2 linked regions of the Actinokineospora alba genome follow. The protein of the gene in region 1 binds, or shares a complex with, the protein of each later gene. Links are inferred from orthologs where the notes say so. Each region holds a gene or a part of one and is shown on either strand. Other genes may lie near its edges. The genes, in order: C8E96_RS12395 and C8E96_RS11845.

Region 1 (14,052 bases):
GCGGCGGCGAGGTCCCAGCCGTGCAGGGTGATCTCGCTGAGCGCGACGATGCCCCCGACCTCCCCGGGAAGATCGATGTCGCCCGCCCGGGTCTGGCCCTCCCACGCCTCGGGCCTGCGCCAGGACGCGGCGAGGGCGTCGAGCTGTTCGGGCAGCCGCTCCCGCCAACCCGGCTCGAGGACCGGTGGCGCCGAACCCGGGTCGGTGTCGGTGAGCGGCCCGAACTCCTTGTCCGCCGCGGCCCGGAAGGCGCTGGTCAGGCCGTCGAGGTGGCCGAGGACCTCGCGGACGCGGTACTTGGTGCACGGCGATGGCCGGTCGAGCGCCGAGTCGTCGACGTGCGGCAGCAGGGCCGCGACGCGGTCGGCGGAGGGCTTCAGATCGATCAGTCCCGAACTCATGCGCACAGTCTGCCGCGTTCACCACATTTCGCGCTGAACATGAGCATTCTCGACGAGACTGCACGGATGGACGCGCGTTCCCTGGAGGCGCTGTGCGCCGACGCCTGGCCGCCGCTGGTCGAGAAGCCGCTGGGTGACTGGCGGCTGCGCGCCTGCGGCGGGTACACCGGCCGGGCGAACAGCGCGCTCGCCGTGGGCGACCCCGGAATCCCTGTGGCACAAGCACTTCACACGGTGGCAGGCTTCGCCGAGGAGCAGCAGATCCGGCCGTGCGTGCAGGTGATCGTCGGCTCGGACACCGAGGCGGCGGTGGCCGCGGCGGGCTGGTCGGTCAACCTCGCCCACCCCAAGGGCGCCGAGTCGTCGGTGTTGACCAGCACGCGGGCGGTGCCCGGCCCGGCGACCGAGGTCGCGGACACCCCGCCGGACGGGTGGTTGGAACTCGTCGTCGGCGGCGAGCCCACGCCCGCGCAGCGGCACGTGCTGACCTCCGGGCCGCGGGTCGGCTTCGCCTCGGTCCACCGCGACGGCAGGCTCGTCGGCGCGGCCAGGGGCTGCGTCGTGCGTGACTACCTGCATGTGTCCGTCGTGGAGGTGGCACCGGAGTACCGCAGGCAGGGCCTCGGCAGCACCCTACTGGCATCCCTCGACAAGTGGGCGGACACCGGCCACCGGGTCCTCCAGGTGGCCGTCCACAACGAGCCCGCCCTGGCCCTCTACGCGACCCTCGGCTACACCGAGTCCCACCGCTACCGCTACTGGATCCCCCGAGTCGCCCCCACCGGCAAGTGAGTCGCCCCGTCCGGCGACTGAGTTCGACATTCGCGAGGCGCCAACGTCGAACTCACTTGCCGGAGCGGGCGACTCAGTTGCCTGGAGGGGCGACTCGCGGGTTGGGGGGTTGGGTGGCCAGCCATTTGCGGGCCTTCTTCGCGGCGCGCTTGAGGGCTGAGCGTTCGCCGAAGTAGTCGGCGGCCATGCCGACGACGGGCAGCAGGCCGATGGCCTTGTGGTAGAAGCGGCCCTGCGGTCGTTTGTCCAGCTCATCGCCCAGGGCGAACAGGGTGCGGCCGAAGCGCCAGAGGGTGCGGCCCGCGGCTTTGACGGTGATCTTGCCGTGCTTCTCCGAACTTTCCCGGAGTTCTTCGGTCAGCTCGGCGGCCGCCGCGTCCTCTTGTTCGTCGGTCAGGTCATCGCCGTGGCCCGCGGCCAGCTGTGGGTCGATGTCGCGGTCGAAGAGGATCTTGGCGATCAGCCTGACCCGGTCGGCTTGGGAGTCGAAGCCGTGTTCCGAGGCGATCGCGGACAGGAGCAGGCCCTGGCCCGCTGTCGCGAGCGCGTCCTGGATGGGGAGGCGGTCGGCCAGGGCGCCGCCGAGGCCGGGGATCGAGGCCAGCAGCACGGTGAACCGGCCGACCCGGTTGACCCACCAGCTGTCGCGGTCGTCCACCGACATCGCGTCCCAGGCGTCGGTGCCGGGGACCTTCACGCTTTCCAGGCCGTCGAGCAGCTTCTCCAGCCGGTTCCGGTCGACCTTCTCGAGCTGCTTGCCGTCCTCGATGTCGCCGGAGCTCAGTTCGCCCGACTTCGGCAGCACCCGGCGGACCAGGCCCAGGGGGTCGGACTCGCGCAGCGCGTCGAGCATCGGGGTCGTCGCCCGGACGAACGGGCGCAGGACGTTGACGACCTGCTTGTCGGTGATGACCTCACCCACGGTTGTTCCCCTTCGACCGCTCGAGCGTCGCCTTCGCCAGCACGTCGCCGATCTTCACCGCCGCCGGGAAGGCCCCGGCCGCGAGCAGCAGGAGGGTACGCCAGTCGGCCAGCACGATCCGGTCGCCACCCGGGGCGACGAGCAGAAACGCCAGAAGAGTCCCCAACCAGGCGAACAGCGGGCCCGCCGCGACCGCTGTCCGCAGGGAGAACCGGGACGCGGCGACGACCAGCCACGGCATGGTGAACGCGGCCAGCAGCACGGTCACTGGGAACGGGATCGACGCCAGGTTCGGCAGCACCCGCCCGTCGAGCCGCAGCGGCAGGAAGAACAGCTCGACGACCGCGAGCACCACGCTGAGCAGCAGCAGGCCGCCGTAGCGCAGGCGATCGCCGAGGGTCACCGGTCGGCGCCCACGTGCTCGACCGGCGCGAGACCGCCGAACAGGTCGCTGTCGGCGTCGCCGGTCGCGTCGTCGGCGAGGACGTAGAACTCCTCGTCGACGACCGGCTGGGCGAGCCCGTTGGACAGCGCGTAGCTGTGGGTGCCGTCGGTCCCCTGCCACACGCAGATCTGCGTGGCGTGCGCCTGCAGGGCGCGCAGCTTCGCGGGGAGGTGGTCGGCAATGTTGACCCGGGTGGTGATCTCCGAGTCGTCCACGACGGGCAGCTCACCCGCCGCGGGCAGCTTGAACGGCAGGTCGGAGACGGTGGCGAGGTCGGCGAGCCCGGCCTCCGTGGCCTGCTTGGACGCCACGGTGTAGTACATCCGCAGCACGTCGGGGGCGCCCTTCGCGGCGGCGACGGTGATCTCGTGGGCGCGGATGTGGTCGGGGTGGCCGTAGCCGCCGTCCGGACCGTAGGTGATCACGACCTGGGGCCGGACGTCGGCGAGGATCGCGGCCAGCGCGTCGGTCTGCTCGGCGATGTCGCCTCCGGCGAAGGCCCGCGGGTGGTTGTTCGCCTCGGTGCCGCCCATGCCCGAGTCGCGCCAGCGGCCCATGCCGCCGAGGTAGCGGTGGTCGGAGACACCGAGAGCGGCGCACGCGGTCCGCAGCTCGCCGACCCGGTATCCGCCGAGCTGGTCGGCGGCGTCGGCGGCGAGCTGGCCCAGCGAGCCGGGGATGATCTCGCCCTCTTCCCCGAGGGTGCAGGTGACCAGGGTGACCTGCACGCCCGCGGCGGCGTAGCGGGCGATCGTCCCGCCCGTGCACAGGCTCTCGTCGTCGGGGTGGGCGTGGACGAGCAGCAGTCGTGGTGGGGCTGTCAACATCGGATTCAGCCTATGCGCAAGTAGGGCGACGAGAGTGCGGGCTTTGTACGCCACGCACCGACGTCGAATGGCCGACGCGGGAGTCACAACTTGGAGTCCCCCGACCGTCGAACCCTACTACGCCAGGCTCCCGCGCTCCTCGGCGAAGTGGCAAGCGGAGAACGTGGCGCCGTGCCGGACCAGCCGGGGCTCGTCGACGGCGCAGATGTCCTGGGCCTTCCAGCACCGGGTGCGGAAGCGGCAGCCCGACGGCGGGTCGGCCGGGTTCGGCACATCGCCCGCGAGGACGATCCGCTTGCGCCGCCGCTCGCGCTTCGGGTCCGGCACCGGCACCGCGGAGAGCAGGGCCTGGGTGTACGGGTGGGTGGCCCGGTTGTAGATCGCCTCCCGGTCGCCGATCTCGACGATCTTGCCCAGGTACATCACCGCCACCCGGTGCGAGATGTGCCGGATGACCGACAGGTCGTGGGCGACGAACAGGTACGCGAGCCCGAGCTTGCGCTGCAGTTCCTCCAGCAGGTTCACCACGCCCGCCTGCACGGAGACGTCGAGCGCGGACACCGGTTCGTCGAGCACGACCAGCTTCGGGTCGAGCGCGAGCGCGCGGGCGATGCCGATGCGCTGGCGCTGGCCGCCGGAGAACTCGTGCGGGTACCGGTTGCGGTGCTCGGGGTTGAGCCCGACCAGCTCCAGCAGCTCGTCGACGCGGCGCTGGGTGCCCTTGGCGCTGTCGGTCCCGTGCACACGAAGGGGTTCGGCGACGATGTCGTTGACCTGCCAGCGCGGGTCGAGCGAGGCGTACGGGTCCTGGAAGACGATCTGCATGTCGCGGCGCAGGGCGCGCAGCGGCCCGGGTCGCATAGTGGTCAGCTCGTGGCCGTCGAAGACCACGGAACCGGACGTCGGCCGGTGCAGCTGCAGGATGGCCCGGCCGGTGGTGGACTTGCCGCAGCCGGACTCGCCGACCAGGCCGAGCGTCTCGCCGCGGCGCACCGCGAAGGTCACCCCGGCGACGGCCTGCACCTGCCCGACCGTGCGCGGGATGATGCCGCCGCCGCGCACGGGGAACGACTTGACCAGGTCACGGACCTGCAGCAGGGGCGTGGTCATCGGTTCGGCCTCTCGCCGCTGCGCAGCCTGCGCTCGACGACCGCGAGGTCCTCGGCGACGGGCAGGTCGTGGTCGGCCGCGGTCAGCGCGGCCGGGTTCTCCAGCACGCCGATCTCGTCGTGCGCGAAGAGGTCCTGCGGCCTGCGCAGGGTGGCCAGGTGCTGCCAGCGGTGGCAGCGGGTGAAGTGGTCCCGCCCGTCGGCAGGCGTCAGCGCGGGTTCGTCGGTGTGGCAGGCGTCGATCACCAGCGGGCAGCGCGGGGAGAACGCGCAGCCGGTCGGCAGGTTGATCAGCGACGGCGGCGTCCCCTTGATCGGGGTCAGCCGCCTGCCCAGCACCGCCGGGTTGGGCAGCGACCCGAGTAGGCCGACGGTGTAGGGCATCCGCGGGTACTCGAACAGGCCGTCGACGGGCGCCGACTCGACGACGGTGCCGCCGTACATGACCTGGACCCGGTCGACCATGCCCGCCACGACCCCCAGGTCGTGGGTGATCATCACAATGGCCGCGGCCGTCTCGTCGCGGATGCGCAGCAGCGTCTCCAGGATCTGCGCCTGCACGGTGACGTCGAGCGCGGTGGTCGGCTCGTCGGCGATGATCACGTCCGGGTCGTTGATGATCGCCATCGCGATGACCACGCGCTGGCGCATGCCGCCGGAGAACTCGTGCGGGTACTGCGTGGCGCGGCGGGCGGGCTGCGGGATGCCGACCAGCGCCAGCGCCTCGACCGCCTTGGCCCACGCGGCTTTGCGCGAGACGGTGTGGTGCGCGCGGTAGGCCTCGGCGAGCTGCCAGCCGATGGTGAACACCGGGTTCAGCGAGGTCATCGGGTCCTGGAAGATCATCCCCACGCCGTTGTTGCGCACGCTCCGCAGCTGCTTGTCCGACAGCCCGACCAGTTCGCGGTCGCGGTAGCGGATGGACCCGGTCACCTTGGCGTTGCGTGGAAGCAGGCCCATGACCGCCATCGACGAGACCGACTTGCCGGAGCCGGACTCGCCGACGATGCCGAGGACCTCGCGCGGGCGCAGCGAGTACGACACCGACCGGACCGCGCGGACGTCGCCGTCCTCGGTCGGGAAGGTGACGGAGAGGTCGTCGACGGCGAGCACCGGGTCGGCGAGCACGGGGGCCATCAGGCACGCACCTTCGTCTGCCTGGGGTCGAACGCGTCGCGCAGCCCGTCGCCGATGAAGTTCACCGCGAGCGAGAGCAGCACGATGACGACGAACGGGCCCCAGAACAGCCAGGGCCGCAGGGTGATCTGCGAGTAGTTCTCGCTGATGATCAGCCCGAGGGAGGTGTCCGGGGACTGGACCCCTAGGCCGATGAACGAAAGGGCCGTTTCCGAGAGCACCGCGGTGGCGACGGCCAGGGTGGCGTTGACCGTGATGCTGCCGACCATGTTGGGCACGAGGTGCCGGAAGATGATCCACCGGGTTCCCGCGCCCGCCGCCCGCGCGGCCTCGACGAACTCCCGCTGGGCCAGCGACATCGTCTCGCCGCGGGTGATCCGCGCGACCTGCATCCAGCCGAACGCGGCGAGGATGACCGCGACCATGTACCAGCTGCCGTCGAGCGCGCGGACCAGGATCGCCGCGACCGCGATCTGCGGGATGATCAGCATGAGGTCGGTGAACCGGCTGATCGCGCCGTCGACGAACCCGCGCAGGTAGCCGGCGAGCGCGCCGAGGACGACCCCGACGACCGTCGAGCCGACCGCGACGACGACCGCGATCTGCACCGAGAGCCGGGTGCCGCGGATGAGCTGGGCGAGCATGTCGTTGCCCGCCTGGATGGTGCCCAGCGGGTGCGCCGGGCTCGGCGGGAGGTAGCCGGGGCTGCGGGTGTCGTCCACGGCGACGGTCCAGAACAGGGGGCCGAGAAAGCCGAACGCGACGACCAACAGGAACACCGCCAGGCTGGCCACGGCCAGCCGGTGCCGGAAGAACCTGCGCAGGATCACCGTGCGCCGCTTGCGCGCCTTGGTGGCGTCGAACTCGCTGGGCCCGTGCGTGACTGCCGGGAGGACCGGGAGGGGCAGGTCGCTAGGCAAGGCGGATCCTCGGGTCGAGGATGCCGTACAGGATGTCGGCAGCCAGGTTGAACAGCACGACGAGCGTGGCCGTGACCATCAGCCAGCCCATCAGCATGTACGGGTCGAACGAGCGGATCGACTGCACCAGCAGGTGCCCCATGCCCCGCCAGCCGAACACCGTCTCGGTGACGATAGCGCCGGACAGCAGCGCCGCGGAGTTCAGCGAGAACAGGGTCGCCACCGGGATCATCGCGTTGCGGAACGCGTGCCGGAAGATCACCCGGCTCTGCGAGATCCCCTTGGCCCGCGCGGTGCGCACGTAGTCCGAGTGCAGGGTCTCCAGCATCGACGCCCGCTGGAACCGGCTGTACGCGGCGAAGCTGATCAGCGTGAGGGTCAGGGTCGGCAGCAGGTAGGTGCCGGTGTAGGAGAAGACCTGCTCGCCGAAGTCGCCCTGGAACCCGCCGGTGGCCGGGCTGACCGTGCTCAGCCACCGGTCCAGGCCCATGCTCTCGAGCACGTTGTTGAACTGGATGCCGTAGTTCTTGAGGATCACCGCGACACAGATGACCGGCATGGAGAACACCAGGAACGCGCTCGACGTGGCCAGGTAGTCCAGGAACGAGTACTGCTTCACGGCGGCGAGCACACCGACCGTCACGCCCAGCACGATGGCCAGGATCTCGGCGCCGACGACGAGTCGCACGGTGATCCACAGCGCCCGCATGGTCGAGTCGAACACGTCGACCTTGGCCTGGCCGAGCGCGATGCTCTGCCCCCAGTCGCCGCCGAGGAAGTCGACGAGCCAGTTCCAGTAGCGCACGATGATCGGCTGGTCGAGGCCCATGCTCGATTCCAGGGCCTTGACCTGGGCCTCGGTGACGCCGGGCCTGCCCCGCAGCTCGGCCGCCGGGTTGCCCGCCGCGGCGACCATGAAGAACGCCAGCATGCTGCCGACCAGCAGGATCGGCGCGGAGATCAGCAGCCGTCGAACGGTATAGCGCAACACGGGTACTCCTTGGTGGCGCCCGGGCGGCGGGGGGTGGCCGCTCGACCCCGGAGCCTGGCGTCGTGCGCCGTCCGGGTGCCCGGGCGGAGAGGCCGGACCGCGGTTCGGCCCCTCCGGTGGTGCGAGCCGCGTCGGGCGGCTGATCGGCTTACGAGGTCTTGATCCACTCGTTGGCGTTCCACAGAGCGCCGTTGTACGACTGGAAGTAGACCTTGTCGATTCCCTTCCACGCCCACATGTTCGGCAGCTGGTAGAGCGGCAGAGAGTAGTTGTCCTCCGCCATCAGCTTGTCGGCCTCGGCGTAGGCGCGGCGGGCGGCGTCCTCGTCGAGTTCGCTGCTCGCCCTGATGTAGGCGGCGTCGACCTTCGGGTTGGCGTAGCCGGACCAGTTCTGGCCGCCGCCGGTGGAGTAGATCGACTTCTGCACCGACTTGAACGGGGCCGCGGACCAGGCGAACAGGGCGATGTCGTAGTCGCCCTGGCTGACCCGGGTGTCGAGGAAGTTCGGGTCGGTGTTGTCGATGATCTCCAGGCCCGCCGGCTTGCACTGGGACATGATCAGCTGCACGGTCTGCTTGCGTCGCGGGATGTCGGTGTGGCTGATCTTGAGCGACACCTTCTCGCCGCCCTTGGTGGCGAATCCGTCGGCGCCGAAGGTGTATCCGGCCGCCTCGAGCGTCGCCTTCGCCGCGGCGGCGTCGCCCTGGTAGGCGGCGTAGTTGTCGGTGTAGCCGTCCTCGCCCTGGAAGAACGCGAGGCTGCCCAGCGGCTTGGCGGTCTCCAGGACCGGCCGGATGAGCTTCTGGGTGAGCTCCTCGCGGTTGACGCACTGCATGAACGCCTTGCGCACGGCCTGGTCGCTGAGCCACTTGTTCTTGAAGTTGAGGTCGAGGTGCTCGAAGCCGAGGCCGTTGGCCGCGCCGAACCGCACGCCTTGGGAGCGCAGGCCGCGCAGCCGCTCGGCGGCGTTCGCGTCGGGCTGGGCCATCGAGTTGACGTCGACCTCGCCGTTCTCCAGCGCCTGGGCCTGGGCGACCTGGTCGGAGATGCCGCGCAGCACCAGCTTGGCCGGTCCCCCGGGCATGCCCTGCCAACGCTCGTTGCGCTCCAGGGTGACGGAGTTGTTCTGCTCGAAGGCGGTGATCTTGTACGGCCCCGAGGACGGCATGAGTGCCGCGTCGTAGCCGTTCCACTTCGTCTTCCAGAACTCGGCGACCTTGTTGAGCGTGGCCTTGTCGCTGGTCAGGGACACCTTGGTGATGTCGGCGACGCCGGTGCCCTGTTCCAGGATGTGCGCCGGGAGCAGGTCGGTCGACATGCCGAAGAGGCTCTTGTAGTCGGGGTAGGTGTCCTCGAAGGTGGCGACCACCTCGAGCGGGGTCGGGCACTGCAGCTTCCCGATCAGCTCATAGCCACTGGTGCCCGCGGCGGTGAAGATGTCCTTGCCCTGGGAGTTCTTGATCTTGCCGGTCTGGCTGAGCCAGGCCAGGTGGAAGTCGTCGCAGTCCCACGGCTCGCCGTCGGACCAGGTCACGCCTTCTTTGATCTTCCACGACACGACCTGGGGCGTCTTACTGATGACGTCGACGGATTCCATCACGTCCTTGTTCAAAAGGACCTTGTTGTTGCCGTCGAGCAGGTGGGCGCCGGAGAGCACCTTGGTGAGCGCGAAGGTGTTGTAGGAGTTGTTGGCGTCCGCCGTGACGTTGTTGTACGCGGTGAACGGGTTGTCGGTCGAGACGATGTAGCTCGCGTCCGTCACCGGCACTTCGGGAGAGGTGTAGTTGGCACCCGACTCGCCCTTGGCGATGGCCATGGCCGCGATGTCGCCGGTCGGTCCGGTGCCGCCACCGTCCTCGGCGCCAGGCCCGGCGCAGCCACTCAGGACGAGCGACGTCCCGAGCACCGCGGCCGCCGCCGACAGAGTGGACCTCTTCACTGGCACTTGCCCTCCTACCCCGATGCCGTCCCCGCGCCGGTCTGACGCGGGCACAGCCTTCTACTCGCCGCCGACGGTGTCTTCGGCGGCGCACTCCCGGCGACGGTAGGAACGAGAAAGGCATCGGTCACCGGTGGACGGGCGATCGTGACCAAAGGGTGACAACCAGCCGGTAGCACGGTAGGTGACCGTTATCATCACTCACTGAGAGCGGGAATGCGGTGACCCGCAGTGGGATCCACCTCCGCCTACTTGGCCGCGCGCCGCCAGGTGGCCGCCCCGGCGAAGGGGCCTGCCAGCGGCGGACCCGCGGTGACGCCGGTCATATCTGTTCGGACGATGAGATCGTCGGCCTCTTGGTACAGCGGCAAAGTCAGGGCTCGGTTCCACAGCACGGGTTCGAGGGCCGCGAGCGCGCTGGCGAGCGGCACCTCGCCGGTCACGGCCGAGTCGATGGTGGCCTGGATGGTCGGGTCGCAGAAGCCGACCGGGTTCGCCGCGATCGGCCCGGGGGCGTCGTCCGACGTCGACGCGCAGCCGAAGCGGGTCGCGAGCGCGGTCGCCGGGTCCTGGCTGACCGGCAGCGGGGCGATGAGCAGGTCGACCGGGTCCTTGGCGGTCGCCGCGGCCGGGAGCGTGGTGAACAGCTCCGCGCCCGGCGGGGAGACCACCTTGACGGTGATACCGGCGGCGGTGAGCTGCTTGCGCAGCTCCGCGGCCATCGCGGCGTAGGCCGGACGGTCCGCGGGCACGGCGATGACCAGGTTGAGCACCGCGTTCGTCGACGTCCAGGTGCCCGCCGTCTTGAGGTACCCGGCCTCGGTGAGCAGGCGCTCGGCGAGTGCGGGGTCCGGTCCGGTGTTGGGCCCGGTCGCGGCATAGCCCGCGGCGCCGGGCGCGAGGACCTGGGCGTTGGCCGTGAGCGCGGACTGCGGGCCGCCGCCAGTGCCCGCTTTGACCAGCGCGCCACGGTCGATGATGGCGGCGATCGCGGAGCGGACCCGCACGTCGGCCATGGCGGGGCTGACCGGGCGCAGCAGCACCGTGGCCACCGACGGCCGCGGGACCGTCTTGTGGGTCACGCTCGCGCCCAGCCCGGCCACCTGCGTGACGCCCTGGGCGCCCAGGGCCGTGAGGGCCAGCTGGTTGTGCGCGGTGCGCAGAGCGCCCGTGATGCCGTTGAGGTCGCCGCGGCGCAGCACGATCCGGTCGAGCGCGGCGGGCGGGTCCCAATAGCGGTCGTTGCGCTCCAGGATGACCTCGCCGCGCACCCGGTCGAGCAGGCGCAGCGAGAACGGGCCGCCGGTGACCGGGTAGTTGTCGGCCAGCACGTTCGCCCAGCCACCCGGGCTGTCCTTGACCAGGTGGGCGGGCAGCAGCGAGGAGAACAGCGAGCGCCAGCCCGGGTAGGGCTTGGCGAAGGTCACCTCGACGACCCGGCCCGCCTCGCGGGCGGAGATGTTGGAGATCAGCCGGTAGCCCATGCCGTCGATGACCCCGGGCTCGTCCCGCAGCCGCTCCCAGAGGTAGACGAAGTCCTCGGCGGCGATGGGCGCCGCGTCAGACCACGACGCCTCGGGCCGCAGCCGGTACGTGACGGTGTACGGCTCGGTGTTGGTGACCTGCGCGGACAGCATGAGCGTCTGGTCGAGCTGGGGCGTGCCGTCCGGGCCGGTGCGGAACACCGACGGCAGCATGGCCTGCGCCAGCGCGGTGGTGACCATGGACTGGTCGGACAGCTTGTGCGGGTTCAGCCCGCCCGCGACGCTGTCCACCCCGACCACGGCCTCGCCGGGGTTGACCGGGCGCGTGGGGGCCGTCTGGGCCACCTCGGTGGTCACCAGGGGCGGCGGCGGGGCGTTCGTGCAGGACGTCAGGCACACGACGGCCGTCGACGCGGCCAGCACCCACCTGCTCTTGCGCACCCCTGCTCCTCCCACAGTGAGCTGGTCGGCCATGGTGCCATGGTCGCCTATCAGTCACCGGTTCGGCCCAGCCAACCGGAAGACGCACAAGCGGCGCCGGGAGTTCCCGACGCCGCCTGTGTGAGATCGGCTACTACTTCGCGTCGCGGGCCTTCTCGCGCGAGCGCGTCCGGCCGCGGGTGGTGGCGTCGAGGATGGTCTTGCGGACCCGGACGAACTCCGGGGTGACCTCGACGCACTCGTCGTTGGCGCAGAACTCCAGCGCCTCTTCCAGGCTCAGCTTGCGCGGCCGGGCCAGCGTCTCCATGACGTCGGCGGAGGAGGAGCGCATGTTGGTGAGCTTCTTCTCCTTGGTGACGTTGACGTCGAGGTCCTCGGCGCGCGGGTTCTCGCCCACGACCATGCCCTCGTAGACGTCGGCGCCCGGCTCGACGAAGAACGTGCCGCGGTCGGCGAGCTGGAGCATCGCGTACGCGGTGACCGGGCCCTGGCGGTCGGCGACCAACGAGCCCGAGTGGCGGCTGCGGATCTCACCGGCCCACGGGGCGTAGCCCTCGAAGATGGCGTTGGCGATGCCCGTGCCGCGGGTCTCGGTCAGGAAGTCGGTGCGGAAGCCGATGAGGCCACGCGACGGGACGACGTACTCGACCTTGATGCGGCCGCTGCCGTGCCCGCCCATGTGCTCCAGGCGGCCCTTGCGGTTGGCCAGGAGCTGGGTGATGGCGCCCAGGTACTCCTCGGGGGCGTCGACCGTCAGGCGCTCGAACGGCTCGCAGAGCTTGCCGTCGATCTGGCGGGTGACGACCTCGGGCTTGCCGACGGTCAGCTCGAAGCCCTCGCGGCGCATCTGCTCGACCAGGATGGCCAGGGCCAGCTCGCCACGGCCCTGCACCTCCCAGGTGTCCGGGCGCTCGGTGTTGAGCACGCGCACGGACACGTTGCCGACCAGTTCGCTGTCGAGGCGGGCCTTGAGCACGCGGGCGGTGAGCTTGCTGCCGCCGCTGCGTCCCTGCAGCGGGGAGGTGTTGCAGCCGATGGTCATCGAGATGGCGGGCTCGTCGACGGTCAGCCGGGGCAGCGCCACCGGGTTGTCGATGTCGGCCAGCGTGTCGCCGATGGTGATCTCGGGGATGCCCGCGATGGCGACCAGCTCGCCCGCGCTCGCCTCTTCGGCGGGGACGCGGTCGAGGGCCTCGGTGACCAGCAGCTCGGTGATGCGGACGTTGGAGACCGAACCGTCCTCACGCAGCCACGCCACGGTCTGGCCCTTGCGGATCTTGCCCGCGTGGATGCGGCACAGCGCGATGCGGCCGAGGAAGCTGGACGCGTCGAGGTTGGTCACCAGCGCGCGCAGCGGCGAGTCGATGTCGGCCTTCGGCGCGGGGATCTTGTCCATCAGCAGGTCGAACAGCGGGTCGAGGTTCTCGCTGTCGGGCAGGCCGCCGTCTTCCGGCTGGTTCAGGCTCGCCCGGCCCGCGCGAGCGGAGGCGTAGACGACGGGGAGGTCCAGCACGGACTCGTCCAGGTCGTCGAGCTCGGAGGCCAGGTCGAGCAGCAGGTCGTGGGTCTCCTCGACGACCTCGGCGATGCGGGCGTCGGGCCGGTCGACCTTGTTCACCACGAGCACGACGGGCAGGCCGGAGGCCAGCGCCTTGCGCAGCACGAAGCGGGTCTGGGGCAGCGGGCCCTCGCTGGCGTCGACCAGCAGGACGACACCGTCGACCATGGCCAGGCCGCGCTCGACCTCGCCGCCGAAGTCGGCGTGGCCGGGGGTGTCGACGACGTTGATGACGATGGGGCCGTCCGGCGTCTGGCGACGCACGGCGGTGTTCTTCGCCAGGATGGTGATGCCCTTTTCGCGTTCGAGCTCACCGGAGTCCATGACGCGGTCGACGAGTTCGGCCCGGGCCTCGAAGGCGCCGGACTGACGCAGCATGGCGTCGACCAGCGTCGTCTTTCCGTGGTCGACGTGCGCGACGATCGCGATGTTGCGGAGATCGTTGCGGCGGAGGTCGGCGGAGGCCAACTCGGCGCTAGCGGTCGCTGTGGGCACGCGCGTGCTCCTGGTTCCTTCTCGGGCGTTTAGGCTCGGGCGTTTAGGGCAGCCCGCAATCGCAGTCAACGCTGAAGGGGGCAGCCGCGCAGCCGAAAGGGCTGCTGATGGCTACCCCAGGATAGCTGGTCCTTTGGTGTGAGCAGCACCACGCGCCGAGTTGGACAGGTTAACCTAACCTAAGCAGCACGTTCAGCCGACCGATGGGGCGTCGCGATATGGGTGCGGGCAAAGGCGCTACACCTGCCGACCGGGTCAAGAAGCTGATGAAAAAGGGCAAGGTCAAGAAGAAGTGCTGCCGGTCGAAGTCGGCATGCAAGAAGTGCCCGGTCCTGGCCCTCAAGCGGGTCAAGGCCGAGATGAAGAAGGCGGCTTAGCGCCCTAGATCGGCTCCATGATCGCCTCGTTGTACGGCGCCAGCTCACGACAAGTGCGCGTCGCGTCGAACGCGATCACCTCGTAGTGCGCCATGCCGCGCAGCGAGAACGGGTCGGTGGCCAGCAACGCCTTGAGTTTGTCCCGGTTCATCGGCCTGACGATGATCACCTTGCCGGTGCGCGGGTCCCGACGCCCCGAGGCCAGGAAGTAGCC
Region 2 (14,054 bases), 120 kb from region 1 along the record:
GCCTGGCTCCACGGCGCCCGCGACCTCGCAGCCGACCACCACGTCCGCGCCTCCGTCGTCTTCGTCCTCGTCGACCAAGCCGACCACGACGATCCCGCCGTCGTCGTCGACCACGCCGCCGTCCACGACGACGCCGCCGTCCACGACCACCCCGTCGTGCGAGCCCACGGCGACCCCGACGACCCCGGCCCCGACGACCAACCCGTCCGCGGAAGAGCCCACGGACCCGTGCGCCACGCCGACCACCACCACCCCGCCGCCCTCGACCACCCCGAGCGGCGAAGCGGGCTCGGCGATCCCCACGACCACGCCCGCTCCCTGACCTCTATCCACAACCGCACGGCTTATCCACAGCCCCCACCCAAAACCCGGGTCCCGTCACCCCCAGCCGATAGACTGGCCAAGGGACGTCCCCCCGGGGTGGGTGGGGGCTTTGCCGTGCTCCGGCGCGGTTTTTCGAAGAGTTGATCGCGGGCTGGGGGAATCGGCGGGGTGCTGGGTTCCGGGCACGCGATGGGGCCTTGGGTGACAGCCGCTCGTCGGGGGCTGGGGATGCCCAGGTCGTGCGCGGTCGTCACTTGAACCAGGTGGGTGCCGGCAGGTTGCCCTTGGCGAGCGGGCTCTCGCTGCCGGCGGTAATCCGCCAGGCCGCCTGCGGTGGGCCGTTGTCCCAATAGGCCAACCGGCCGCCGAGGTACGGCGTGGCGCGGCCGGGTCCAGAGTGCGCGATGTGGTGAAACGCGGCCCACACAAGCGGTCTTCGATGCCTTGGCATGTCTAGGCTTCCGAGCATGACGAGGGTTGCCGCGATCGACTGTGGAACGAACTCCATCCGCCTGCTCGTCGCCGATCTGACGCACCGCGATGACGGGTCCGTCTGGTTGCGCGACGTCCACCGGGAAATGCGGATCGTGCGGTTGGGGCAGGGGGTGGACGCCACCGGCATGCTGGCGCCCGAGGCCATCGGGCGCACCAGGGTCGCCCTGACCGACTACGTGGCGATCATGCGCCGCAAGGGGGCCGAGCGGGTGCGCATGGTCGCCACCTCCGCCACCCGCGACGCGGGCAACCGGGACGACTTCTTCGCCATGACCCGCGAGGTCCTCGGCGTGGAGGCCGAGGTGATCACCGGGGACGAGGAGGCCCGCCTGTCCTTCATCGGCGCCGTCGGCGACCTCCCGCCCGATGACGGGCCTTTCCTGGTGACCGACATCGGCGGCGGCTCGACCGAGTTCGTCGTCGGGACCTGGGACGGGGTGAAGGCCACGATCCAGGCCGCCAAATCCGTCGACATCGGCTGCGTGCGGCTCACCGAGCGCGCCCTGCCCGACGACCCGCCCAGCGAGGAGCAGATCGCTAAGGCCCGCAAGGTCGCCGACGATGTCCTCGCCGAGGCGTTCGACGCGGTGCCGGTGGCGCAGGCGCGGACGTGGGTCGGCGTCGCGGGGACGGTCACGACACTCTCCGCGCTTGTCCTAAATCTGCCGGCGTACGACTCGGACGAAATCCACCTGTCCCGCCTGACCGCCGCCGGCATTCGTGACGCGGCGCGGCGATTGCTCACCGTGGGTCACGAAGAGCGGGCGGCGATGCCGGTGCTGCACCCCGGTCGGGTGGATGTGATCGGGGGCGGCGCTTTGATCGTGCAAAGTATCGCTGAGCGGCTATTTTCTGAGACGGGTATCACAGAATTGCTGGCCAGCGAACACGACATCTTGGACGGGATCGCCTTGTCGATCAGTGAACCGCCTGACCCTGAGTGACGAGGTGACCCGCGTCTCAACAATGACCTGGCAGCGATTGGACAAAGGAAGTGTTCGACTACCGGTCACTTCCGGATCGAGATATCCCCCAAATGGATGAACATGGTTCGATTGTGACTCGTTTGTGACGCCCTCGACCGCCGGTCGATTCGCCCCTCGGGTTAACTTCCACTCACTTTCGGAGCGGGCGGTACCGCTTCGTGACGACGGAGCCCGATGGCGGACAGCCCAAAGCACGTCGAACCCGAGCTTGGGAGGAGACCCATGCGTAAACCACGCTGGATAGCAGCGTCGGTGATGCCGCTTGCACTTGTGGTAGCGAGTTGCGGCGGTGGTGCCAACAATGACAGCGGCACCGGAAGCGGCGACAGCAACCCGGACGGCAAGCTGTCCGCATTCGCCACCGAGCCCGAGAACCCCCTCGTGCCTGGCAACACGACCGAGAGCGGCGGCAGCAAGGTCATCCGCGCGCTGTTCACCGGTCTGACCGAGTACGACGCGGTCACCGGCGCGTCGAAGAACGCCCACGCGCAGGAGATCAAGACCACCGACTCCAAGGTGTTCACGATCAAGCTGAAGCCGGGCTGGAAGTTCCACGACGGCACCGACGTCAAGGCGAAGAACTACGTCGACGCCTGGAACTACACCGCCTACAGCCCCAACGGGCAGCAGGGCGCGAGCTTCTTCGAGCAGGTCCAGGGCTACAAGGATGTCCACACCCTTGACCCGGACGGCGCCAAGGGCCCGGCCGCGGCTCCGGAGCCCGCGTCGAAGACCATGTCCGGCCTGAAGGTCATCGACGACACGACGTTCGAGGTCACCCTCGGCGACTCGTTCTCGGTGTTCCCGCTGAAGCTGGGCTACAACCCGTTCTACCCGCTGCCGGACCTGTTCTTCTCCGACCAGAAGGCCTTCGAGGCCAAGCCGGTCGGCAACGGTCCGTTCAAGTTCGTCTCGCGGACCCCGAACGCCGACATCACCCTGACCCGGTACGACGAGTACCAGGGTGAGGGCAAGCCGAAGTTCAAGGACCTGGTCTTCAAGATCTTCGAGACCACCGAGGCCGCCTACACCGCGACCGTGTCCGGCGAGCTCGACTTCCTTGACACCGTTCCGCCTTCGGGCCTGGCCGGTGGCAAGTACAAGACCGACCTGCCCAACCGCAACGGCTCGACGCCGTACATGGGCAACCAGGTCCTGGCCTTCCCGCTGTACGACCCGAAGTGGGGCAACGCCGACCTGCGCAAGGCCATCTCGATGGCCATCAACCGCGACGAGATCAACGAGAAGATCTTCGACGGCACCAAGATCTCGGCCGACGGCTGGGTCAACCCGGCGGTCCCCGGTTACGTCAAGGGCCAGTGTGGCGAGCTGTGCACGTTCAACCCGACCAAGGCCAAGGAATACCTGGCCAAGTCCGGTTTCACGGGCAAGATCGACATCACCACCAACGCCGACGGTGGCCACCTCGAGTGGATGACCGCCACCTGCAACAGCATCAAGAACGCCCTGGGCCTGGAGTGCACCTACACCCCGATCCCGACGTTCGCTGAGGCTCGGCAGATCGCCAACGCCAAGCAGTACAAGGGCATCTACCGTGCGGGCTGGATCGCGGACTACCCGTCGATCGAGAACTTCATGAACCAGCTCTACCGCACGGGTGCGTCGTCCAACGACGGCGACTACTCGAACCCGAAGCTGGACGCCCTGCTCGTCAAGGCCGACGCCGCGCCGACCGTGGAAGAGGCCAACAAGCTCTACCAGGAAGCCGAGCGCATCCTGGCCGAGGACATGCCGGCCATCCCGCTGTGGAACCAGGTCGCGCAGTACGGCTGGTCGGAGAAGATCGACAACGCCCGCCTGAGCTCGCTGCGTGAACTCGACCTCACCACGGTGACGGTCAAGAAGTAGCCAGAGTCACTTCGGGTCGGGGTGCGGAGATCCCGCACCCCGGCCCGAAGTCAGGTTAGGAGAACGAGAAAATGGGACGCTACGTCCTCCGACGGCTACTTCAACTGATCCCGGTATTCCTCGGGACCACCTTCCTTATCTACTGGCTGGTCTGGAGCCTGCCCGGCGACCCGTTCGCGGGCAAGTGCGGCGACCGGCCCTGCCCCGACGCGTACATCAACAACATGACCGCGATGTTCAACCTGAACGACCCGGTCGTGGTGCAGTACGGCAAGTACATGTTGAACCTGATCCAGGGTGACTTCGGTCAGACGTTCAACGGCATCTCGGTGGGCTCACGCATCGCCGAGGCGTACCCGAACACCATCCGCCTCGCGCTCGTCGCGCTGGCGATCGAGGCGATCATCGGAATCACCGCCGGTGTCCTGACCGGCCTGCGCGGCCGCGGGTTCATGGACAACATGGTGCTCGTCTCGACCCTGTTCCTCATCTCCCTCCCCGTGTTCGTCACCGGCTTCGTCCTGCAGATCGTGCTCGGCTTCGAGCTCGGCTGGATCAAGACGACAGTGTCCGCGTCGCCCGCGCCATGGCTGGAACTTCTCGTTCCAGGCTTCGTGCTGGGCAGCCTTTCGATGGCATACGTGACGAGGCTGACGCGGACTTCGATCGCGGAGAACAGGCGCTCCGACTACGTGCGGACGGCAGTGGCCAAGGGCCTGCCGCAGAGCCGGGTCGTAGGTGTGCACCTTTTGCGCAACTCCGCGATCTCCGTGATCACCTTCCTCGGCACGGACCTCGGCGCCCTCATGGGCGGCGCGATCATCACCGAGGGCATCTTCAACATCAAGGGCATCGGAAACCTTGTCTACCTGGGAATCCTGAGAAAGGAAGGCATCACCGTCACCGGGGTTGTGACCCTGCTCGTGATCGTCTACCTGCTGTCCAATCTGATTGTGGACATGCTCTACGCAGTCCTCGACCCAAGGATTCGCTATGACTGACCCGAGCACCGCGGCGACCGGAGCAGCGGTGACCACCACGGCATCGGACTCCGTCACCGCCGCCGAACACGTCGAGACGGCGGGCACCACCAAGCCCCGCAGCCTCGCCTCGGACGCCTGGCACGACCTGCGCAGGCGCCCGCTGTTCATCATTTCCGGCGCCCTGATTCTGTTCATCGTGGTGATGGCCGCTGTCCCGTTCCTCTTCACCTCGGTCGACCCGAACTTCGCCGACCTCGGCCGAAGCCGCAACGGCCCGTCGGCTGAGGCGTGGTTCGGCTACGACCTGCAGGGTCGCGACATCTTCGCGCGGACCATCTACGGAACCCGGGCGTCGCTCATCGTCGGTATCTGCGCGACGGTCCTCACGGTCCTGATCGGCGGAACGCTGGGCCTGCTCGCCGGGTTCTACGGCGGCTGGATCGACGGCTTGATGTCGCGCATCGCCGACGTGTTCTTCGGCCTGCCGTTCGTCCTCGGCGCGATCGTGATCCTGTCGAGCTTCCGGGCAACCGGTTCGACCAGCGTCACGGAGATCATGTTCCTGGTCATCGTGTCGATCTCGCTGCTGTCGTGGCCGGTGTGCATGCGCATCATGCGGTCGGCGGCGATCACCGCGAAGCAGCAGGACTACGTCAAGGCGGCCAGGGCACTGGGCGCGAACTCTTCGCGGATCATCCTGCGCCACATGCTGCCCAACGCCGTCGCCCCGGTTCTCGTGTACGCCACCATCGCGCTCGGCGCGTTCATCGGCGCGGAGGCCTCGCTTTCGTTCCTCGGACTCGGCCTGCGTGACCCGGTCGTGTCCTGGGGCGTCATGATCTCGGGCTCGCGCGACTACATCCGGGTGGCGCCGCACCTGCTGCTGTTCCCGGCGGCATTCCTGACCGCGACCGTACTGGCCTTCGTGATGCTCGGCGACGCCGTGCGCGAAGCGCTGGACCCGAAGATGAGGTAAGGGCGGAATGTCCGCGAACACAACAGAGTCCACATGGGACGCCCAAGAGGTGGACCCGACCGCGCCGCTGCTGCAGGTGGAGGATCTCTTCGTCGAGTTCCACACCCGTGACGGCATCGCCAAGGTGCTCAACGGCGTCAGCTACCACGTCGAGGCCGGGGAAACCCTCGCGGTCCTCGGCGAATCCGGTTCCGGCAAGAGCGTCACCGCGCAGACGATCATGGGCATCATCGACATGCCGCCCGGCGTCATCGCGGGCGGCTCGATCAAGTTCCACGGCGAGGAACTGCTCACGGCGAGCGACCGGCGACGGCGGGAGGTGCGTGGCTCAGGCATCGCCATGATCTTCCAGGATGCCCTCTCCGCGCTCAACCCGGTTTTCACCGTCGGCTTCCAGATCGAGGAACAGCTGCGGGTCCGTCGGGGAATGTCCCGAAAGGACGCGCGCAAGCGGGCCGTCGAACTGCTCGACCTGGTGAAGATCCCCAACGCCAAGGGGCGCGTGCGGCAGTACCCGCACGAGTTCTCCGGCGGCATGCGGCAGCGCGCGATGATCGCGATGTCGCTCGCGCTCGACCCGGAGATGCTGATCGCCGACGAGCCCACCACCGCCCTGGATGTCACCGTGCAGGCCCAGATCATGGATCTGCTCAAGGAGATCCAGGTCGAGCGGAACATGGGCCTGATCCTCATCACCCATGACCTCGGCGTCGTCGCCGAGGTCGCGGACCGGATCGCGGTCATGTACGCGGGCCGGATCGTGGAACAGTCCGACGCGCTGTCGCTGTACCGCAAGCCGGGACACCCTTACACCAAGGGCCTGCTCGAATCCCTGCCGCGGCTCGACCAGCGGGGCCAGGAACTGATGACGATCAAGGGTCTGCCGCCGAGTCTGCTCAAGATCCCGACGGGCTGCCCGTTCCACCCCCGCTGCACGATGGCCCAGGACGTCTGCAAGACCGACGTCCCGCCGCAGCACCGCCTGATGCCCGGCCGGATGAGCGCCTGCCACTTCGCTGAGGAGCTGATCTCCGAGTGACCGACAACATTCTTGAGGTGCGCGACCTCGTCAAGCACTTCCCGGTCAAGGTGGGCGTGCTGTTCAAGCGCACCGTCGGCCATGTCCGCGCGGTCGACGGCGTGTCCTTCGAACTGCGGCGCGGTGAGACCCTCGGCGTCGTCGGCGAGTCCGGCTGCGGCAAGTCGACCCTCGCCCAGGTGCTGATGCGTCTGGAGCCGCCCACCAGCGGCTCCGCGCACTTCGAGGGCCGGGACATGTTCGCGATGAAGGGTCCGGAGCTGCGCAAGCTGCGCCGCGACATCCAGATCGTGCTGCAGGACCCGTACACCTCGCTCAACCCGCGCATGACGGTCGGCGACATCGTCGGCGAGCCGTTCGAGATCCACCCCGATGTGGCGCCGAAGGGTTCGCGGGCGAAGAAGGTGCGCGACCTGCTCGACGTGGTCGGGCTCAACCCCGAGCACATCAACCGCTACCCGCACCAGTTCTCCGGCGGCCAGCGCCAGCGCATCGGCATCGCCCGCGCGCTTGCCCTGCGCCCCAAGGTGATCGTCTGCGACGAGCCGGTGTCCGCATTGGACGTCTCGATCCAGGCGCAGGTCATGAACCTGCTGGGCGACCTGCAGTCCGAGTTCGGCCTGTCCTACATCTTCATCGCGCACGACCTGTCGGTGGTTCGCCACCTGTCGGACCGGGTCGCGGTGATGTACCTGGGCAAGGTCGTCGAGATCGGCACCGAGCAGGAGATCTACGAACACCCGACGCACCCGTACACCCAGGCACTGCTCTCCGCGGTGCCGGTGCCGGACCCCGACCTCCGGGGACAGCGCCAGATCATCCGGCTCGAAGGCGACGTCCCGAGCCCGGTCGACCCGCCGTCGGGCTGCCGCTTCCGCACGCGCTGCTGGAAGGCGCAGGACATCTGCGCCGAAGAGGAGCCCGCGCTGATCACCAGGGTGGCGGCGCATCCCAGCGCCTGTCACTTCGCTGAAGAGAAGTCGGTTGTGCCCTGATGTCCGGGAATTCTGGAGAGAGTCGAACAGGAGTACGCGTGAAGCGACGCAAGACGCTGGCAGCAGCGCTCGCGGCCCCGCTGGTCGTGTCCCTCGCCTGGGTCGCCACACCATCGGCGACCGCGGGCCAGGAACTGTCCGGGAAGTCGGTCGAGTTCAACGTCCTCGCCGCCGACGGCACCGCCACGGAGGCCCTTGAGGCCGCCGTGCGCAAGGCCGGTGGCACCGTGGTCGCCAGCAACCGCACCGTCGGTCTGCTGACGGCGACCGCGCCGGAGAACGGTTTCACCCAGCGGCTCTCGGTGGAGAAGTCGGTCGCCGCGGTGGCCCGATCGAGGTCCATCGGCCAGTCCCCGGACGCCAAGGCGCCCAAGGACAAGGCCAAGGACGTCGAGAAGGAGAACCGCGCGGCGGGCGGCAAGGGCACGCAGGGTGGCGTCGCGGCGGGCATGGACCCGCTCGACTCCCAGCTGTGGGGCCTCAGGTCGGTCCGCTCCGACCTGGCCCGCGAGGTCCAGGCCGGTGACAAGCGCGTCAAGGTCGGTGTCCTCGACACCGGTGTCGACGGCAGCCACCCGGACATCGCGCCGAACTTCGACCGTCAGCTGTCGCGCAACTTCACCCGCGACATCCCGGTCGACGACCTCGGCCAGGAAGTCGACGGCCCGTGTGAGTTCGCGGGCTGCGTGGACCCGGCCGATGTCGACAACGGCGGCCACGGCACGCACGTGGCGGGCACCATCGCCGCCGCGGCCGACGGCCACGGCATCTCCGGTGTCGCGCCTGGTGTGTCCATTGTGAACATCCGCGGTGGGCAGGACTCCGGCTACTTCTTCCTGCAGCCGGTCATCGACGCGATGACGTACTCCGGTGACGTGGGCCTCGACGTGGTCAACATGTCGTTCTTCGTCGACCCGTGGCTCTACAACTGCAAGAGCAACGCGGCGGACAGCACCGAAGAGCAGGTGCAGCAGCGCATCGCGATCATCTCGATCACGCGTGCGATGAAGTACGCCTACCGCAAGGGCGTCACCCAGATCGTGTCGCTGGGCAACCAGCACCAGGACCTGGGCAAGCCGCTGCCCGACGCGACGAGCCCGAACTACCCGGCGGGCAACGAGCACGACCGCGTGATCGACAACGCGGACTGCTTCTCGCTGCCGGTCGAGGGCCCGCACGCGGTCGGCGTCAGCTCGTTCGGTCCGTCGCAGGCGAAGGCGGACTACTCGAACTACGGCTTCGAGCGCATCTCGGTCTCGGCCCCGGGCGGCTACTTCCGCGACGGGCTCGGGACTCCGACGTACCGGACCAACGGGAACCTGATCCTGTCGGCCTACCCGAAGAACGTCGCCCTCACCGAGGGCGCGATCGACGCGGACGGCAACGTCACCCCCGACGGCGAGGCGCTCGGTGTGCAGAAGGCGTGCAGGCCGGACGGTTCCTGTGGCTACTACCAGTTCCTGCAGGGCACCTCGATGGCCTCGCCGCACGCTTCCGGTGTGGCGGCGCTGATCGTGGCGCAGTACGGCAAGTACAACGCGGGCGGCGTGAACCTGGACCCCGCCAAGACCCAGCGCGTCCTCGAGGGCACGGCACACGACATCGCGTGCCCGTCCCCGCGGACGGTGGACTACACGCTGGTCGGCAGGCCCGCCGAGTTCAACGCCACCTGCGAGGGCGACGCGGCGCACAACAACTTCTACGGCCATGGCGGTGTGGACGCTTACACCGCCGTCACCAAGGGCGCGAAGTTCCTGAAGTAACCGTTTGAGGTGAGTGGCCCCCTCCGGGTTGGAGGGGGCCACTTTCATTTGCCCGCAAGGAGGACCTGTGTCCACAGTGGTCGTGTTCGGCCTTGGCGGCACCATCGCCATGACCGCGGACTCCGGCGGCGGGGTGGTGCCCGCGCTCTCGGTCGAGCAGCTCGTCGCGGCGGTGCCGGGGCTCGCGGAGTCGGGGATCGACGTCGAGGTCGAGGACTTCCGACGGGTTCCCGGGGCGTCCTTGTCGTTCGACGACCTGGACGCGCTCGCCGCCGCGATCGAGCGGCGGCTCGACGGCGGCGCGGACGGGGTCGTGGTCACCCAGGGCACCGACACGATCGAGGAGACCGCGTACTTCCTCGACCTCGTGCACACCCGGGCCGAGCCGGTCGTCGTCACCGGCGCGATGCGCAACCCGACGCTGGCCGGTGCGGACGGTCCCGCGAACCTCTTCGCCGCGATCCGGGCGGCGGCCAGTCCGCGGACCCGCGACCTCGGCGCGCTGGTCGTGTTCGCCGACGAGATCCACGCCGCCTGCCGGGTCCGCAAGACCCACTCGACCAGCGGCGGCACCTTCCAGTCACCCAACGGTGGCGCGCTCGGCTACGTGGTCGAGGGGGAGGCCCGAATCCTCAACCGTCCGGTCCGCTCGCGGCCGTCCCAGGTGGAGGGTCCGTCGAGGCGGCCGACCGTCGCCCTCGTGACCATGACCCTCGGGGACGACGGCGCGGTTCTCGACGCCATCGCCGACCGGGTGGACGGGCTGGTCGTCGCGGCTTTCGGCGTGGGGCACGTGCCCAGCGGGGTCGTCGACCGGCTCGGTGAGGTGGCCGCGCGGGTTCCGGTCGTCCTGGCGTCCCGCACGGGCTCCGGGCCGGTTCTCACCGAGACCTACGCGTTCCCCGGGTCGGAGTCCGACCTGCTGGGCCGGGGTCTGATTTCCGCCGGTTTCCTCGACCCGCTGAAGGCCCGGATCCTCCTGCACCACCTGCTCTCGCGTGGTGCGAGCCTGGCGGGCGTCCGGGACGTCTTTGCTGAGGTCTGAGTTGCGCTCCCATGATCAAGCGAGCTAAATGGGATCACCTGCATCATCGGGCGGCCGAATGAGGTGGCGTGATGACCGGAAAGCACGAGGCCACCCCGCCGTCGCCCCGGGCCCGCCGATCCTGGCGTGACCGCTTCTGCGCCACCCCGGTCCGACCGGGCCGCTCCGCGGCGGTCCGCGAGCGCCTGGCCGACGAGTCCGAACCGGAACGGCAGCGACACAACGCCGACCTGGAGCGGGCGGCCGCCCGGATCGTGGTGGTGGACTTCTCGCTCGTCCCCGTCCTCGCCCGTTCCGCGGACTACTCCCGGCACCTGGCGGGTCTGACCGACGGCGGATGGGCCGATCCGGAGTCCGTCCTCACCGACCGGATCCGCCGCCAAGCCGTGCTCTACGACCCGGCCAAGACGGTCGAGATCCTGGTCGGCGAGTCGGCCCTGCGCTATCCGCCGTGCCCGCCGCAAATCCGGCGCGCGCAATCGGCCCGCTTGACCGCCCTGCTCTGCCTGCGGCGGGTCCGGCTGGGAATCATCCCGCTGAACGCCGAACTGCCGACGATCACCGAGCACGGCTACAGCATGTTCGACGACCAGGTCGTCGTGGACATCAACCACACCGAGGTCACCATCACCGACCCGGCCGACGTCGCCCTGTACGAACGGATCACCACCGCCCTCTGGCGATCCGCGCTCAAGGCCGACGCGGCCCGCGCCCTCCTGCGCCGGACGGGCCGCTGAAGCTACCGATTCGACGCCCGCTTCACGAACTTGGCCAGGTCCTTGGACTGTTGAAGCCTGCTCGGTTCGTGGATGTACATCATGTGGCCCGCCGGGTAGTACACGACTTCGATGTTGTCGCGCAGTTCCTCGGGCAGCGCCAGGTGCGCCAGCGTGTGGTCGGTCGCGAAATACGGTGTGGCGCCGTCGGTGTAGCCGGAGGCGACGTGGAGTTTGAGGTGCGGGTTGGCCCGCATCACCGCGGAGAGCTTGTCGGTGACGGTGACGTGGGCGTTCTCGAATTCCTTGAACGACCAGTCGCGGTTGACCGGCAGGCTCAGCACCTCGTAGGGCAAGTCCTTGTGGTAGCCCAGTTCCGCGTGCAGGTAGTGGTTGATGCCCGCGGTGTAGGCGCCCATGATCGCCGACATCGACGGGTCCTCGCTGAGCTTCTCGCGGCCGTAGTCGCCGTCCCAGCCGGTGAAGCGGCCGTCGAGCCTGCCGACGGTCTGCTTGCGGTGGCGGAGGAGTTCGGCGAAGAAGCGGGTGTGCTCGATGCGTAGGTCGACGCGGTCGACGTACTCCTCGGACAGGCCCGACAGGCGGGCAACCGTCGTCACGATGGCCGACCGGTCCTCAGTGGACAGACGGGCCCCTTGGCTGAGTGCCCACGGGTAGTCGCGGGACGCGAAGGCCTCCGCCTCGGCGAGGACTTCGTCCAGCGGGCGGTCGCCGTGCAGGCCGTGGTGGTGCGCGATGGCGGCGTAGGTCGGCAGGTACAGCGGGTAGGGCAGGTCGTTGCCCTCGGCGAAGATCAGGGTGGAGAAGTCGAGCACCGACGAGATCAGGATCAGGCCGTTGAGGTACATGCCGTGGCGGGTGTGCAGGTGGTGCGCGAGACCGCCCGCGCGGGTGGTGCCGTAGGACTCGCCCGCGAGGAACTTCGGCGACGTCCACCGGCCGTTGCGGGTCGTCCAGAGCCGGATGACCTCGCCGACGGACTCCAGGTCGCCCTGGAAGCCGTGGTGGTCGCCGGGTTTCTCGCCCTTGATCGCCCGCGAGTAGCCGGTGGACACGGGGTCGATGAAGACCAGATCGCTGTGCGTCAGCAGGGTTTCCGGGTTGTCGACCAGCCCGTACGGCGGCGCGGCGAGCGCGCCGGCGTCACCGGCGACGACCCGCCGCGGGCCGAGCACGCCCAAGTGCAGCCAGATGCTCGACGAGCCGGGGCCGCCGTTGAAGGCGAAGGTGACCGGGCGGGTGGCCGGGTCGGCGCCGTCGAGGGTGTAGGCGGTCACGAAGACCTCGGCTTTGGGGAGGTGGCCGTCGAAGGTCCCGTCGGTCATCACCTCCTTGCGCAGCACCAGTCTGCCGGTCGTGGCCGTGTAGGCCAGCTCGCGCTTGCGTACTGTCAGCGTGTGCGACGTCGTGACCAGATCGTCGGCGGGCTCCGGGTCCGGCCCGTCGACTGGTGCGTCCTGGGATGCCATGGGGCGACCCTACGGCTTACCGGATACCCAGTTGGCGGTAACCGATGACTATGGAGGAACTCGACCGCGCGGTCACCGGCTGCCGCGCCTGCCCGCGCCTGGTCGCCTGGCGCGAGGAGGTCGCCCACGTCAAACGAGCCGCCTTCCGCGACCAGGAGTACTGGGGCCGCCCGGTTCCCGGCTTCGGCCCCCCGGACGCATCGATCGCCATCGTCGGCCTGGCCCCCGCCGCGCACGGGGCGAACCGGACCGGCCGGATGTTCACCGGCGACCGCTCCGGCGACTTCCTGTACGCCGCCATGCACGCGGTCGGCCTGGCGTCGCAACCCACGTCCACCCACCTCGGCGACGGGCTGGAGCTGTTCGGGGTCCGCATCACGGCCCCGGTGAAGTGCGCACCGCCCGCCAACAAGCCGACACCGAAGGAGCGCGACAACTGTCGGCCGTGGCTGGAGCAGGAACTGGGACTGTTGCGGCCGACCCTGCGGGCGGTGGTGGTGCTGGGTGGGTTCGGCTGGCAGGCGGTGCTGCCGGTCCTGAGTCGGTACTGGGTGGTGCCCGCGCCTCGACCGGTGTTCGGGCACGGGGTGCGGTATTCGCTGGCGGCGTTGGACGGCGGGCCGGAGCTGCGGCTGTTCGGCTGCTACCACGTCAGTCAGCAGAACACGTTCACCGGCAGGCTGACGCCTGCGATGGTGGAGGACGTGCTGATCCAGGCGAAAGTGGTGGCTGACGGTGGAGCCTGACCTGCTTTGGGATGAGGTGCGCGAACTCTTCGACCCGGAGTTGGGTCACCTGCCGGACGTGTACGTGTCGTCGACGACGTCGGAGGACTGGCAGCGAGTCGTGGACCTGGTCAGGACGAGCGGCATGTCGTACCAGTGCCGGGAGGACGGCCGCTCGGTCGACCTGCCCGCCCACGTGGGCGCGATCCTCGATCGCCAAGACGCCACGATGGAGCTCTGGGTCTGGCCTGCGCCGGAGGTTCTCGCGATCTTTCGGTTCTCTTCGGTGGACGAGATCGACTTCGACGTGGACCTCAGGGAATTGCAGGGACAGGACCGGTTGGACGTGCTGTGCGGCTTCCTTCGGGCGATCGGGCGCGAGGTTGGCAAACCGGTCTTGGTCGTCGCCGAGGGTTCGCGGTACCCGCTCGTCGGGTACGACCCAGTGGCCGACACAGTCAGCAGAGCGGCCCAAGCGTGGTGAGACCACTGGTGCTGCTCGACGTCGATGGGCCGCTGAACCCGTTCGCCGGGTCCGCGGAGACGCGGGTGGGTTTCGTGGAGCACCGGATCCGGCTGTCGCGGTGGAACAAGCGCAAGGTGCTCCGACTCTGGCTCAACCCGGCGCTCGGGCCCGCCCTGCTGGGC

Evidence for each region.
Region 2: the proteins of C8E96_RS12395 (region 1) and C8E96_RS11845 are in contact, whole or in part, in a cryo-EM structure (PDB 8Z21), measured with the Escherichia coli proteins. The link is inferred for Actinokineospora alba from one-to-one orthologs.

The regions. Positions count from the first base shown.
Region 1 is NZ_SNXU01000001.1:2,594,582-2,608,633, reverse strand. The notes cover bases 4,594-7,590. They hold C8E96_RS12395 (ABC transporter permease), read right to left. Parts: upstream 6,554-7,590; coding sequence 5,633-6,553; downstream 4,594-5,632. Other genes in these bases: C8E96_RS12390 (ABC transporter permease), read right to left, coding at 6,546-7,544; C8E96_RS12400 (ABC transporter ATP-binding protein), read right to left, coding at 4,594-5,633. Also shown: C8E96_RS12430 (TIGR03086 family metal-binding protein), read right to left, coding at 1-401; C8E96_RS12425 (GNAT family N-acetyltransferase), read left to right, coding at 468-1,193; C8E96_RS12420 (hypothetical protein), read right to left, coding at 1,267-2,115; C8E96_RS12415 (hypothetical protein), read right to left, coding at 2,108-2,518; mshB (N-acetyl-1-D-myo-inositol-2-amino-2-deoxy-alpha-D-glucopyranoside deacetylase), read right to left, coding at 2,515-3,387; C8E96_RS12405 (ABC transporter ATP-binding protein), read right to left, coding at 3,505-4,497; more of C8E96_RS12400, read right to left, coding at 4,494-4,593; C8E96_RS12385 (ABC transporter family substrate-binding protein), read right to left, coding at 7,693-9,483; C8E96_RS12380 (ABC transporter family substrate-binding protein), read right to left, coding at 9,732-11,408; translational GTPase TypA, read right to left, coding at 11,542-13,461; C8E96_RS33210 (hypothetical protein), read left to right, coding at 13,665-13,838; C8E96_RS12370 (YciI family protein), read right to left, coding at 13,843-14,052. UniProt on the Escherichia coli protein: Part of the ABC transporter complex OppABCDF involved in the uptake of oligopeptides and of the ABC transporter complex MppA-OppBCDF involved in the uptake of the cell wall murein tripeptide L-alanyl-gamma-D-glutamyl-meso-diaminopimelate.
Region 2 is NZ_SNXU01000001.1:2,476,910-2,490,963, forward strand. What follows is about bases 5,669-8,667. They hold C8E96_RS11845 (ABC transporter ATP-binding protein), read left to right. Parts: upstream 5,669-6,668; coding sequence 6,669-7,667; downstream 7,668-8,667. Other genes in these bases: C8E96_RS11840 (ABC transporter ATP-binding protein), read left to right, coding at 5,669-6,672; C8E96_RS11850 (S8 family peptidase), read left to right, coding at 7,667-8,667. In the rest of the region: C8E96_RS11815 (lytic transglycosylase domain-containing protein), read left to right, coding at 1-322; C8E96_RS11820 (Ppx/GppA phosphatase family protein), read left to right, coding at 792-1,763; C8E96_RS11825 (peptide ABC transporter substrate-binding protein), read left to right, coding at 2,061-3,674; C8E96_RS11830 (ABC transporter permease), read left to right, coding at 3,746-4,675; C8E96_RS11835 (ABC transporter permease), read left to right, coding at 4,668-5,633; more of C8E96_RS11840, read left to right, coding at 5,641-5,668; more of C8E96_RS11850, read left to right, coding at 8,668-9,430; C8E96_RS11855 (asparaginase), read left to right, coding at 9,498-10,475; C8E96_RS11860 (DUF5753 domain-containing protein), read left to right, coding at 10,547-11,212; C8E96_RS11865 (S10 family peptidase), read right to left, coding at 11,215-12,681; C8E96_RS11870 (uracil-DNA glycosylase), read left to right, coding at 12,726-13,427; C8E96_RS11875 (hypothetical protein), read left to right, coding at 13,417-13,890; C8E96_RS11880 (HAD domain-containing protein), read left to right, coding at 13,884-14,054. UniProt on the Escherichia coli protein: Part of the ABC transporter complex OppABCDF involved in the uptake of oligopeptides and of the ABC transporter complex MppA-OppBCDF involved in the uptake of the cell wall murein tripeptide L-alanyl-gamma-D-glutamyl-meso-diaminopimelate.